2 regions of the Stenotrophomonas sp. Steno-C17 genome follow, and region 2 is predicted to be linked to the other one. Evidence: riboswitches for the same ligand, from Rfam matches in the RefSeq annotation. Region 2 holds a riboswitch; the other holds the start of a gene.

Region 1 (7,175 bases), on a different contig from region 2:
AGCGACTGCGCCGGCTGCCCGCTGGCCAGGGCATCACGCCACAGGCGCAGGGCCACGCGCGCATCGCCGCGGTTCATCTGCCCGCGGCCGGCATACAGCCCGCAGTCGGCCATTTCGGCCAGCGCGCGCAGCGCTTCGACGTTCAGGTTCAGGCCCACGCACAGACCGTTGCGACCGGCCTGCACCAGCGGGCGCGATTCCTTCTCGAACGCGATCCATTCGCCCTGGCGCAGCCGGAAGCGGCCTTCCTTCGCCTCCACCCACGAGGTGCCGCGCACCTGCATCCATACGGTGAAGCTGCTGCCGGCCGTCTGCAGGCTGCCCAGCCGGGCAACGCCCAGGCAGGTCGGGGCCACGTCATCGACAGCCTTGTCCAGCGAGACGGATTGGCCACGATCGGCCAGCGAGAGTTGACGCATGGGAGCACCACGGATTTGCCAAGTACAGGCCACCGTTTTGCCAAATCAGGTGCGTGCCGGTCAGGAAGAACCGCCGAGATCGCTACGAAATCGCTACGACGTCGGCACGAAAGAGTTACGAAGGACCTTTGTCGTTGAAAATCAACAACCTGGAGAAGGCCGGGAACAGCGGCGGCGGCGCTGCCGGCAGGCGCATGACGCCGATGTCGGCACCGTCGGACACGGCCAGGGCCAGATACAGGTCGCTGCCGTCGGCACTGGCGCTCAGCCCGTTGCCTGCGCTCAGGCGCTGCGCGTCCAGACAGCGCTCCGGCTCCTGCGTGCCACCCTGCACGCGGGTCAGCGTGGTGGAACACGCCGCGCTGCTGCCCAGGTAATCGATGCGCCCGTTGCCGGCCACGGCCCAGGTGCGGTAACGCCAGCGGCTGGGCCACGCGTCGCTGACCTGCTGCACGCTGGCCGCGTCCAGGCTGGGATTGACCGACCACAAGCCACTGGCGGCCAACCGCGTGAACAACACCCGGCCGCTGCTGCGGTCCAGACGGGCCTGCGAGACGCCCTCCAGACTGGCCAGGCGGCGCCACGGCTGGGTACTGCGATCGAACAGGCTCAGCTGCACCCGCTGCTGCGCATCGCGTTCCAGCACCAGCACCTGCTCGGCCGTTGCGCCGTACAGCGCCTGCAGCGGTTGCTGCACGGGCACCGGCAGCACCTGCAGGCGCTCATCGCGCGGGGCGATCTCATACACCACCGCCTGGCCGTGCTCGTCCCGCCCCACCACCAGCAACTGGCGGCTGTCAGGCGACCAGTCCGGCGCCTGCCGGCCTTCCGGGCGCAACCCTTCGATCGGCCGCAGCGAGTCGGGTCGCTGCATGTCGGCCCACCACAGGGCGAAGCTTCCCGAGCGGTCTGAACTGAACACCAGCTGCCGGCCGTCCGGCGCCACCATCGGCTGGCCATCGCGGCCACTGGACGCGAACAGGCGCTGCGCGGCACCGCCCTGCACCGGCGTGCGGAACATGCCGAACTGGGCGCGGCGGTGGACGAACGCGAGCATGTCGCCACGCCGCGAAACCGCCGGCCACTGCGCGTCGTCCAGGCCCGCGTCGCGCAACGTGCGGCGCTCCACGTCCAGGTAGTACAGGCGCGCCTCACTGTCCACGCGCCGCCCAAACACGATATGCCGCCCATCGCCCAGCCAGGCCCAGCCACGCAGCTCGGCGGCCTCGTTGGTCAGCTGTTCGGGCGTGCCGCCGTTGGCCGGCATGCGCCACAGGTCGCCCAGCTGCGGGTTGCGCGCGAACACCAGCCAGCGCCCATCGGGCGAATAGCGCGGTGCGTAGTCGAAATCATCTTCGCCGGCCGGGTACTGCAGCGCCCGCCACTGCCCGCTGGGCAGGTCGAGCACGCGGATGCCCCGGTGCGCATAGCGGCCGACCATGCTGCCGAACACCAGGCCGCGTCCGTCGGGGGTCCAGTCGAAACTGAGCAGCTCGGTGCCATCGCAGCGGGTAGCCTGGCGCAGCGCACCGCCGGTGGCGCTGGCGATCAGCACCTGGCAACTGCCGTCGGCGGCAAACCGCGCGAAGGCGATCTCTCGACCGTCCGGGGACCAGCTGGGGAAACGGTCGCTGGCACCGGCCGGCGGCTGTACCAACTGGCGGGCCGGCGCGTTGCCCGAGGTCTGCACCCGGATCGCACCGCCCGTGGTGCCGTCATCGTTGGCGCCTTCGTAGGCGACCTGCGAGCCATCGGGCGACAGCGTGGGATAGGTCTCGAAACCGGCGGTGGCGGTAATCAATCGATAGGGGCGCTCGGGACTGCCGATCACCCGCGTGCCGTCTTCCACCACCGCATCCAGCGGCGAGGTCGGCGCCGGACGGCGCAGCAGCAGCACAGTGAGCACCAGCAGCGCGACCAGCATGGCCACGCCCAGCACCAGCAGCAGGCGACGACGCCACAGGCGCAGGCTGCGCCGACGTACATCATGTGCATCGGCCGGCGGTACGTCCTCGCTGGCCGCGTCGTCCAAGGCTTCCGATGTTTCCGTCAGGCCTTCGCTGTCCTGCAGCGCCTGCACCGGCACCAGCAGCCGATAACCGGTCTTGGCAATGGTCTCGATGTACGCCTGGCCATTGTCTTCGCCGATGGCGAAGGCCTTGCGCAACTGGGTCACCGCCTGCGTCAGCACATCGTTGGTGGGCAGCGTATCGGGCCAGACTTCGGCGAACAGCTCTTCACGCGTGACCACGCGCCCAGGCTGGCGCAGCAACACGCGCAGCACGCCCAGCGCCTTCGGCGTCAGGCGTCGCGGACGACGCGCACCGGGCACCTCGACTTCACGTGAAGAGAGCGTCACTACGCATTCGCCTACGCGAACGCGGTCACACTCTGGCGACTGGCTTTCGTTGCTGTTCATTCGTTGCTAGAAGCTTGAAACACGTTGCAGATACCACGGGGCAGCGTTGTGCTTCCTTCCCTGCAACATCCAAAAGCCAGATTCCGCACAAACCATCGGCGCATACCGCAAAAAAAACGAAGCGCGCGAATACTAGCCTATGCAGGTTACCTCGCCTATCGCGTGGTGGACATCAGGCTCTCTCTCGCCGACGCATTCAGATAATAAGCAGCACCATTCGCGCCCTTCGGGGCGCGAAATTTTTATCTGGCGTTCATTTTCAGGAGCGCCGCAGCATGGTCAGTCCAACCAGCCGCGAAACCACCAAAGCGACGTACATAACGCCGGAAAACTGCTCCAGCATGACCAGTGCGCGTGCCTGTGGATGCAGCGGAACCACGTCGCTCAGGCCGACCCCGGACAGCAAGCTGAAGCTCAGATAAAGCAACTCCATCCACGTGCGCTGCAGGCCGCCGCCGGTGCCCTGGAAACTGCCCGGATACCACTGCTGGCATACAGCGAATGCGAACGCGAATCCCCACGCCAGCAATGTGAACGTAGCACCAACGGCGAACAGTTCATCGCGCGTGACCTTGTGGTCCTGCAGCATGTAGGCCGTCAGCGCGCCGGCGGTGTAGAAGTACAACAGGCTTTCCAGCAGCTGCGCGGTGATGGCCAGCCCCGGGTGATCCAGCAGCGCGGCGGCGATGGAAAACACCACCGAGGGAATGGCCAGCACCAGTGCCAGCCACGTGCCCAGTGGACTGCGCTGCACCACCCACAACGCCAGCCCCAGCACCGCCATGCCGAACACGCCCAACGCAGCGCGACCGCCAGCGGTTTCATCCAGTGCCGGATACAACAGCACCGCCAGCAACTGCGCGGCCAACAACCAGGCCGACGGGTGGCGGCGCGCGATGGCCAGCCAGCGGGTGGTCAGAGCAACGGGCATGGCGTCCTTCCCCAGAGCGATGGCGCGAGCATAGCCGGTCGCGCGTGAGAGAAGCCGCCGGGCATGGCCCGGCGCTCCCCGCTCAGCCCTGCTGGTAGACCTGCGCACCGGCCGCGCGGAACTGTGCCGATTTTTCCTGCATGCCGCTCTCGGCGTACTCGCGCACGTCCTGGGTGATCTTCATCGAACAGAAGTGCGGGCCACACATCGAACAGAAGTGCGCCAGCTTGTGTGCATCCTTGGGCAACGTCTCGTCGTGGAATTCCTTGGCCTTTTCCGGATCCAGGCCCAGGTGGAACTGGTCTTCCCAGCGGAATTCGAAGCGCGCCTTGCTGAGCGCGTTGTCACGCACCTGCGCACCCGGGTGGCCCTTGGCCAGGTCGGCCGCATGTGCGGCGATGCGGTAGGCCATGATGCCGTCGCGCACATCCTGGCGGTTGGGCAGGCCCAAGTGCTCCTTGGGCGTGACATAGCAGAGCATGGCGGTGCCGAACCAACCGATCATCGCCGCACCGATGGCACTGGTGATGTGGTCGTAGCCCGGCGCGATATCGGTGGTCAGCGGGCCGAGCGTGTAGAACGGCGCTTCGCCACACTCGCGCAGCTGCTTGTCCATGTTCTCCTTGATCAACTGCATCGGCACATGGCCGGGGCCTTCGATCATGGTCTGCACATCGTGCTTCCACGCGATCTTCGTCAACTCGCCCAGCGTTTCCAGTTCGCCGAACTGCGCGGCATCGTTGGCATCGGCAATGCAGCCCGGGCGCAGGCCATCACCCAGCGAGAAGGTCACGTCGTAGGCCTTCATGATCTCGCAGATGTCTTCGAAGTGCGTGTAGAGGAAATTCTCCTTGTGGTGGGCCAGGCACCACTTGGCCATGATCGAGCCACCGCGGCTGACGATGCCGGTCACCCGCTTGGCGGTGAGCGGAACATAGCGCAGCAGTACGCCGGCATGGATGGTGAAGTAGTCCACGCCCTGCTCGGCCTGTTCGATCAGCGTGTCGCGGAAAATCTCCCAGGTCAGCGCCTCGGCGCGACCGTCGACCTTCTCCAGCGCCTGGTAGATCGGCACCGTACCGATGGCCACCGGCGAATTGCGGATGATCCATTCCCGCGTTTCGTGGATGTGCTTGCCGGTGGAAAGATCCATCACCGTATCGCCGCCCCAGCGGATCGCCCAGACCAGCTTCTCCACCTCTTCGGCGATGCCGGAGGACACCGCACTGTTGCCGATGTTGGCGTTGATCTTGGTCAGGAAGTTGCGACCGATGATCATCGGCTCGCTTTCGGGGTGATTGATGTTGTTGGGCAGTACCGCGCGGCCACGAGCGATTTCATCACGCACGAATTCAGGCGTGATGATCTTCGGAATGGACGCGCCGAAGGATTCACCGGCGTGCTGCTGCAGCAGGCTGGCGTCACGGATATCCTGCAGCCGCTGGTTCTCGCGGATCGCCACGAACTCCATTTCCGGGGTGATGATGCCGCGCCGCGCGTAGTGCATCTGGGTCACGTTGGCCCCGGCCTTCGCGCGCCGCGGCAGGCTGCGCGCGGGGAAGCGCACCGCGTCCAGCTTCGGGTCGTGCTCGCGTTCGCGGCCGAAGCGCGAGCTGAGCGCATCGAGCGCTTCGGTGTCGGCACGTTCTTCGATCCAGCCACGGCGCAGCGCCGGCAGGCCCGTGGTCAGGTCGATGGTCGCCTGCGGATCGGTGTACGGACCGGAGGTGTCGTACACGGTCAGCGGCGCATTTTCCTCGCCACCGAACAGGGTGGGCGTGCGGGTCAGCGCGATCTCGCGCATGGGCACGCGAAGGTCGGGGCGCGAACCGGGCACGTGGATCTTGCGCGAACCGGCGATGGGCCGGGTAACTGACGCGGAAAGTTGCTGGGCCTGCTGCTGCAGATCGGAGGGCTGTGCGTTCATCGGGCATCGTCCAGGAAGGTCAGGGACGAAGCGGCGGCGCACTGCGCACCGCGCCCGGACGGTCCTTGGGCGGACTCCGGGCACGGCTGCACTGCAAAGCTTCCCTACGCCGGTATGAACCGGATCAGGTTCCAAGGGACTGTCTCAACCGTGGCCACTGGCCGCGGTACCCCCGCTTCTTGCTGCGTATTAGAGCACAGGCCGGGTCAGTAACCGGCGGCCTGGCCATCCTTGCGGCTTTCCGACGCACCGAAGTACACACCGCTTTCCGGATCGCGCAGGATGGCCTGGTAGCCACCATACGGGCCATCGGCAAACACCACGCGGTGGCCCTTGCGCATCAGGGCGCGCACGGTCTCGTAGGGGAAGCCGGTTTCCAGGTTCACTTCGCCGCCATCGCTCATGGCGGTGGCCTGGCCGGTCGGCTCGGTCGACCCTTCATGCTGGATGCGCGGCGCATCGCCGGCTTCCTGCAGGTTCATGCCGAAGTCGACCAGGTTCATCACGATCTGCGCATGGCCCTGCGGCTGCATCGCACCGCCCATCACGCCGAAGCTGGCATACGGCTTGCCGTCCTTGGTGATGAAGGCCGGAATGATGGTCTGGAACGGGCGCTTGCCCGGTGCGTAGCCGTTGGGATGGTTCTTCTGCAGCACGAACATCTCGCCGCGGTCCTGCAGGATGAAACCCAGCCCCGGTGGCGCCATGCCGCTGCCCATGCCGCGGTAGTTGGACTGGATGAGCGAGACCATCATGCCGTCGCTGTCGGCCACGGTCATGTAGATCGTGTCGCCCTGTTCGAGCTGTTTCGGCGTACCCGGCTGCACTTCCTTCAGCGCCTTGTCCATCGAGATCAGCGCGCGGCGCTGCGCGGCGTATTCCTTGGAAATCAGTTTCTGCACCGGTGCCGGCTGGAAGGCCATGTCGGCATAGAAGCGCGCGCGATCGGCGAAGGCCAGCTTCTTGGCTTCCACGAACAGGTGCACGTGCTCGGGCGAACCGAACGCGATCTTCGAGAAGTCGTAGCCTTCCAGCACGTTGAGGATCTGCAGCGCGGCAATGCCCTGGCTGTTCGGCGGCAGTTCCCACACGTCATAGCCCCGGTAGTTGCTGCTGACCGGCTCGACCCATTCACCGTGGTGGTCGGCCATGTCCTGGTAACTGAGATAACCGCCATTGGCCTTGAAATAATCCCCGATGGCGCGGGCCACGTCGCCCTTGTAGAACGCATCGCGGCCACCATCGGCGATTTTCTGCAGGGTGTCGGCCAGGTTCGGGTTCTTCCACATCTGGCCCTTGCGCGGGGCATGGCCGTCGATGGTGAACTGTTCGCTGAAGCCGGGATATTTCGACAGGCGCGGCACCGAACGATCCCAGTAGTAGGCAATCACTTCAGCCACCGGATGGCCCTCGCGCGCATACCGGATGGCCGGGGCCAGGTTGTCGGCCATCGGCTTGCGGCCAAAGCGGTCGTGCAGC
Region 2 (7,175 bases):
CAGGTGGCGCAGGAACTCGAACAGGGCCATGGAACTGTCTGCAGAAACCGTCTGCACCAGCTCCTGTACGCCCTCGGTGCGCACCATGAACAACGCGGTGTTGCCGTAGATGGTCATCCACAGGAAGGTGAAGCCCAGCGGCACCAGCAGCACGCCCACCACGAATTCGCGCACGGTGCGGCCACGCGAGATGCGCGCGATGAACATGCCCACAAACGGCGACCAGGCGATCCACCAGCCCCAGTAGAACAGGGTCCAGCCACCCAGCCAGCCGGTGGGCTCGTAGGCGTACAGGTTGAAGGTCATCGAGAACAGCTGCGACACGTACATGCCGGTGTTCTGCACCAGCACCTGCAACAGGTGCACGGTGGGCCCGCAGACCAGCACGAAGGCCAGCAGCGCGGCGGCCAGGATCATGTTCAATTCCGACAACCTGCGCACGCCGCTGTCCAGGCCAGCCACCACCGAACCGGTCGCCACCAGGGTGATCACCGCGATCAGCACCACCTGCACCAGCGTGCTCACTTCCAGCCCGAACAGGTAATTCAGGCCGGAGTTGATCTGCATCACGCCCAGCCCCAGCGAGGTGGCCAGGCCGAAGATGGTGCCCAGCGCGGCGAAGGTATCCACGGTGTGGCCGATCGGCCCGTGGATTCGTTCACCGATGAGCGGATACAGCGCCGAGCGCACGCGCAGCGGCAGGTTGTGGCGGAAGCCGAAGTACGCCAGGGCCAGCGCCACCACCGCGTAGATCGCCCAGGCATGCACGCCCCAGTGGAAGAAGGTGATGCGCATGGCCTGGCGCGCCGCTGCGGCCGATTCCGGCGTGCCGGTGGGCGGCGTGGCGTAATGCATGATGGGTTCGGCCACGCCGAAGAACATCAAACCGATGCCCATGCCGGCGGCGAACAGCATCGCGAACCACGAGGCATAGCTGTAATCGGGGCGGCTGTGGTCCGGGCCCAGTTTGATGCGGCCATAGCCGCTGACGGCCACGCCCACCACGAACACCAGGAAGCCGGCCACGGCCAGGATGGTGAACCAGCCGGCATCGTTGGCGGTCCAGTTCTTGGCGGCGGTGAACCAGCGCGTGGCCAGGTCCGGCGCGAAGATGGCCAGGGCCAGCAGGGCGATGACGATCGCCGCCGTGGGAATGAATACCTGCGGCAGGATGCGCTGCCTGACGGGGGTGGGGTGCGGAGCGGAGCTCGGCATGTCGTCCTCCGTGAACGGAATTGCGTGGAAGGAATACGCGGCGGACCGCGATGAAGGGCGTCCTAGAAGTAGAAACCGATATTGAGGTTCAGGCGGGAGTGCCAGCGTGAGGGCCCGTGCGGGTCCAGGCCGATGCCATCGCCGCCGGCGAACCACATGTTCTTTCCGGCGATCCAGTCGATGTAGGTCAGCATGCTGCCCTTGCCCAGGCTGCAGCCGATGACGTTCTGCCACGACGAGCGCATGCCGGGCTGGCGCTGCAGCGGGCGGGTCATGCTCAGGTTGTTGTAGCAGGTAATGTCATCCAGCCACCGCTGTTCGCCGAACGAATAGGCCACGTTCATGCTGGGCACATCGGCCTTGCGGGCAATGTCGAATGGCGCCTGGAACGCCGACAAGGCGATGGTCGCGCCGGGAACCCCGTAGTGGTAGCGCGCCCACTGCAGCTGCGTGGTCCAGCCATCGCGCGCCCATTGCGCATGCACGGCCATGCCGTGGTGGTCATGATGGCGGCGCGTTTCCACGTTCTGCACCGAACCGCTGAACGCCGAGGCTCCCAGCAGCAGGGTTCCGCCGTGCCACTCACGGTCGTGTTCATAGCGCAGGTTCACCCGATCGCGCTCGCGATAGGGACGCTCCGGGGTGCGCGCTACATCGAACGAATAGCGGTCGTAGCGCGCCGCGTCGCCGTACTCATCACCGGCAAACCAGCCGACATGCCAGAGATGGTGGCCGCTGCGATGCTGCAGCACCAGGCCGGGATCGTAGTCATCCTCGATGCCCAGGTAGTAGCCGGCGCCGAACCAGAAGCTCTGCGATACCGTGGGCAGCAGGCCGAACGGCACCTGCTGGATACCCGCACGCAAATCGGTGTCTTCGTTGAACTGCCAGCCCGCATAGGCGTGGTGGACCGCATCGAAGCCGTCATACCAGCGGTACTGCGCCGAGAAGAACAGCGGCCCGGCACCGGCATCGATGTCGGCACGCAGCAGTTCCAGCTGCAGGCCGCTGGTGGGGCCGTAGTCCAACCACCCATAGTTGAAGCGGACGGCGCCGCCTGCGTCGAACCACGGTTCCGCATCGGGATCGTGGGGCTGTGCCAGCGTCGGGCCGGCCGAGGCACACGCCAGTGCGCCTAGAAAAATCGGGAAAAAACATCGCACGGGTATGTTCCGGTGCCTCCCTGTTTCTGGAACGGAAGCCTGCCAGTGTAACCGGCACGTTATGGTGCCCTCTTCACCGGGCCAGCGCAGGAACGCGATGCGGGCGCTACCATGAGCGCGCTGTGCTGCTGCCCACCCGATCTGCGAACGCGCCACCATGACCGATACTTCCCACCGCGTGCAGGGCCTGAACAACGATGAGGTCGCGGCCGACTGGCCGGCGATTTCCGCGCAGGACCTGGCCTGGTTGGGGCAGCGCTACACGCAGCTGGGCAGCACGGCCACGCTGCAATGGCACAGCCCGCGTCCGCTGTCGGCGGCGGCGATCGCCCGTGGCGAACACGGCGCCGTCTTCATCAAACGCCACCACCACAGCGTGCGCAGCGCCGCCGTGCTGCAGGAAGAACACCGTTTCATTGCCCACTTGGCGGCGCGCGAGGTACCGGTGGTGCAGGTGCTTGCTGCAGACGACGGGCAGACCGCGCTGGAGCACGGGCGCTGGACCTATGAACTGCACGCGGTGGGCGCCGGCTCGGACCTCTATCGCGATGCGCCCTCGTGGACCCTGCTGACCGACATCGCACAGGCGCAGGAAGCCGGCCGCATGCTGGCCCGGCTGCACCGTGCCGCAGCCGATTACCACGCGCCACAGCGCGGTACCCATATCCTGGTGGCACGCGACGATCTGATCCGCGCCCACGATCCCATCGCCGCGCTGCAGGCCAGCCTGCCCGATCGCCCCGGCTTGGCCCGCTACCTGGCGCGCATTCCCTGGCAGGCGCAGCTGCGCGAGCACGTGCTGCCCTGGCATGCCGGCCTGGCCGAGAAGCTGCAGCACGAACCGCGGCTGTGGGCGCACAACGACTGGCACGTCTCCAACCTGCTGTGGAACAGCGACGGGCAGATCGCCACCGTGCTGGATTTCGGCCTGGCCTCGCCCACCAGCGCACTGTTCGACCTGGCCACGGCCATCGAGCGCAATGCGGTGGCCTGGCTGGAACTGCAACGCGGCGCCGACGCGGTGCGCAGCGATATCGCCCTGGCCCTGCTGGCCGGCTACCGCCAAGTGCTGCCGCTGTCGGCCGAGCGCGTGCATCTGCTGGCCGACCTGCTGCCGATGGTGCATTTCGACTTCGCACTGTCCGAAGTGGAGTACTTCGAAGGCATCACCGGCTCCACCGCCAATGCCGACGTGGCCTGGCAGCCGTTCATGCTCGGCCACCCGGCCTGGTTCCACAGCGCGGCCGGACAGGGCCTGCTGCAGGCGTTGCACGCCGCTGCATAGCGGCCTACAGCCCTGGGGTCAGAGCCCTTTCCTGCGGAATAGGATCTGACCCTTCCATACGCCGCCCCGGGGTCGGATCCCTTTCCACGGGAAAGGGCTCTGACCCCCTGCCCCGTGCCCGGGCTCGCAAATCCGTACGGTTTGTAGTGAAATGGTCACCTGAAGCGGGGGTGCCTGGATCTGCCAGGCTGAGAGAGTCCCTTGGAACCTGATCCGGTTTGCACCGGCGTAGGGAGCTTTGAGCAGCGGTTGCACCCCCGTTCCCTGGGCCGGTGCGTCCGCGCGCCGTCGCTTCGTCTCCCTTGCTGTCAGAAGACGAACCGAATGAACCGCTGCCTGCGCCCCACCCTGCTCGCTCTGGCCCTGTGTGCCGCCCTGCCGCTGCATGCCAGCGAGGCCGCCACCGATGCCGCCTACACCTCCGATCGCTCGCCCACCGATCTGGCCGCCGTGCGCGTGCAGGCCGGCAAACCTGCTTCTGCCAGTTCGCGCGCCAATGCCTTCGGCGGTGGCAGCTGGAAGGACACCCCGGCATCGGTGAACGTGCTCGACCGCAGCTACCTGGAACAACGCCAGGTGCGTTCGCTGTCCGAGCTGGCCAGCAACGATGCGTCGCTGGGCGATGCCTATGCACCGGTGGGCTACTACCAGAACGTGGCCATTCGTGGCTTCGCGCTGGATGCGGCCACCGGCTACCGCTTCAACGGCCTGTCGATGGCCGGCGAACAGCGGCTGGCGCTGGAGAACGTGGAATCGGTGGAAATCCTGAAGGGCGAAGCCGGCCTGGCCGCCGGCGTGATGGCCCCCGGCGGCATCATCAACTACGTGGGCAAGCGCCCGGCCGAAGTGCGCACGGTCACCCTGGGCACCGATTCGGAAGGCTCCCGCTACGCCGCCGTGGACGTGGGCCACTGGCTGACCCCGCGCTTCGGCGTGCGCTTCAACGCCGCCTGGGACGCCAGCGAGTCGTACATCGAGCACCTCGATGGCCGCCGCAACTTCTATTCGCTGGCCGCCGACTGGCTGATCGGTGAGCGCGGCAAGCTGGAAGTGGACGCCAACTACCAGACCAGTTCGCAGCGCTCGGCATCGGGCTACCAGCTGCTGGGTGCCAGCGAGCTGCCGCGCGGCGTGGACCGCGACCACCTGCTGGGCTACCAGCCGTGGCAGATGCCGGTGGGCATTGCCAGCACCAACATCACCGTGCAGCACACCTACGACTTCAGCAGCGCCTGGCAGTCGCGCGTGGCGCTGGGCCACAGCCGCACGGTGATCGATGACAACGTGGCCTTCGCCTACGGCTGCTACTACGCCGCGCAGTGCGCCGACGGCAGCGTGCCAGGCAACTACTTCGCGCCCAACGGCGACTACGACGTCTACGATTACCGCAGCCCCGACGACACCCGCCGCAACCAGCAGGCCCGTGCCGAACTGCGCGGCCGCTTCAGCACCGGCAGCGTGGGCCACGAGCTGAGCCTGGGCGGCGAGACCTACCGCCGCACCGTGGACCGCCGCCCCAGCGTGAACGAGTACGTGGGCACCACCAACTACCACGACGGCCAGGTACCGGTGTTCGATCCTTCGCCGTTGCAGCCGGGCCCGTCCGCACGCCGCCTGGACAGCCGCCAGAACGCGTTCTTCGCGCTGGACCGGCTCAGCTTCGGCGACGATTGGCAGTGGCTGGCCGGTGGCCGCTACGTGCGCCTGGACGAACGCGCCTACGACAAGCGCGGCAACCCGCAGCGGCACAGCCGCCTGTCGCGCTTCCTGCCGCAGACCGCACTGGTGTGGAAAGCCACCGACCAGCTGAACGCCTACGCCAGCTACGTGCGCGGCATTTCGCTGGGGCAGGAAGCGCCGTTCTGGACCAGCAACGCCGACACCTTCCTGCCGGCGGTGGAATCGCGCCAGCTGGAAGCGGGGGTGAAGTACGCGCCGAACGAGGCGCTGAGCGTGGGCGCGGCGGTGTTCCGCATCAGCCAGCCCTACCAGTACGCCAAGCCGGACGACAGCGATGTGGGCTTCACCTTCGTGCAGGAAGGCCAGCAGACCCACACCGGGCTGGAGCTGACCGCCAACGGCCAGCTGACCGATGCGCTGCAGGTGGTGGCCAGCGCCAGCGTGCTGCGCGCCCGCGCACGGGATGCCGGTACGCCCGCCTATGAAGGCCACCAGCTGGTGAACGTGCCGAAGGTGCGCGCCAGCGTGCACCTGGCCTACGCACTGCCGTTCGTGCAGGGCCTGCAGGTGACCGGGGGCTGGCGCTATGCATCGGCCAACGTGGCGCGTGCCGATGGCGCGGTGCGTGCACCGGACTATTCGGTGTTCGACGCCGGCCTGCGCTTCCAGCACCGCCTGCACGAACGTGCGGTGACCTGGAACCTGTCGGTGGACAACGTGTTCAACCGCTTCTACTGGCGTGACACCGGCAGCAGCGCCGGTGATTACTACCTGTTCCCCGGTGCGCCGCGACAGGCCCGCCTGTCGGTGTCGTTCGCGCTGTGAACGGAGCCGTGCTCGAGTGGACCGCCGCGCTGTGCAGCGTGCTGGGCGTCTGGCTGATGGCCCGGCGCCGGCTGTCGGCGTGGCCGGTCGGGCTGCTGTCGGTGGCGCTGTACGGGCTGGTGTTCGCCGAAGCCAAGCTGTATTCGGACACCCTGCTGCAGGTGATCTTCGGCGGTTTCCTGGTCTATGGCTGGTTGAACTGGCGCCAGCATGCCGCCGATGAAGGCAGCATCCGCATCGTGCCGCTGGCGCGCGGCACGCTGCTGCGCGACCTGGCCATCGGCGTATGCGGCGGCGTGGCGCTGGGCGCGGTCATGCACAGCTTCACCGACGCCGCACTGCCGTGGCTGGATGCCCTGCTGACCGGCCTCAGCCTGGTCGGCCAGTGGTGGCAGGCGCGCCGGCATGCGGCGTGCTGGTGGGTGTGGATCGCCGTGGACGTGGTGTACGTGGGCACGTACCTGTTCAAGTCGCTGCACGTGACCGCCGCGCTGTACGTGTTCTTCCTGGGCCTGGCGGTGTTCGGCCTGCGCGCGTGGCAGGCCGCCGCGCGCGCGCCGCAGGTCGCCTCGGCCCGGTAGAGTCGAGCTTGCTCGACTGCGCAGGTGCGCCGGGCCGCGCGGGTTCATCCACGCATGGCGTGGATCTACGAGTGCGCCGCGGGTTCATCCACGCATGGCGTGGATCTATTCAGCCAGGTCGGCCAGCACCTTGCGCGAGGGCGCGAAGAAGGTGACGCCGGTGACCGCCGTCGAGAAATCCAGGATGCGATCGTGCAGCGGCGCCGGATTGCCGATGAACATGCGTTCCAGCATCTGCTCGATCACCCACAGCCGGCGCGTGTAGCCGATGAAGTAGGTGCCGTACTCATTGTGGCCCGGGCGCGCGAACGGCATGTTGTCGCGCAGGATCTCGTGCTCGCCGTCGGCATCCTCGATGGTGCACAGCGTCTTGTGCGACTTCTGCGCATCGGCCGGTGCATCGTCCAGTTCCATGTTGTCGTGCTT

Evidence for each region. Region 2 has a riboswitch for thiamine pyrophosphate ahead of AC06FA_RS15170 (TonB-dependent receptor). Riboswitches for the same ligand answer to the same signal wherever they lie in the genome.
Region 1: another riboswitch for thiamine pyrophosphate. It lies ahead of thiC (phosphomethylpyrimidine synthase ThiC); the one in region 2 lies ahead of AC06FA_RS15170 (TonB-dependent receptor).

Annotation. Positions count from the first base shown of each region.
Region 1 covers NZ_JBWJPD010000019.1:51,402-58,576, reverse strand. The annotation lists gene AC06FA_RS16035 (helix-turn-helix transcriptional regulator) at 1-419, opposite strand, end outside; gene AC06FA_RS16030 (winged helix-turn-helix domain-containing protein) at 535-2,838, opposite strand; gene AC06FA_RS16025 (ion channel) at 3,098-3,769, opposite strand; gene thiC (phosphomethylpyrimidine synthase ThiC) at 3,852-5,696, opposite strand; TPP riboswitch at 5,780-5,880, opposite strand; gene ggt (gamma-glutamyltransferase) at 5,903-7,175, opposite strand, start outside.
Region 2 covers NZ_JBWJPD010000017.1:56,121-63,295, reverse strand. The annotation lists gene AC06FA_RS15185 (BCCT family transporter) at 1-1,215, opposite strand, end outside; gene AC06FA_RS15180 (hypothetical protein) at 1,278-2,378, opposite strand; gene AC06FA_RS15175 (phosphotransferase enzyme family protein) at 2,536-3,663, shown strand; TPP riboswitch at 3,820-3,915, shown strand; gene AC06FA_RS15170 (TonB-dependent receptor) at 3,988-6,168, shown strand; gene pnuC (nicotinamide riboside transporter PnuC) at 6,177-6,749, shown strand; gene AC06FA_RS15160 (Dyp-type peroxidase) at 6,855-7,175, opposite strand, start outside.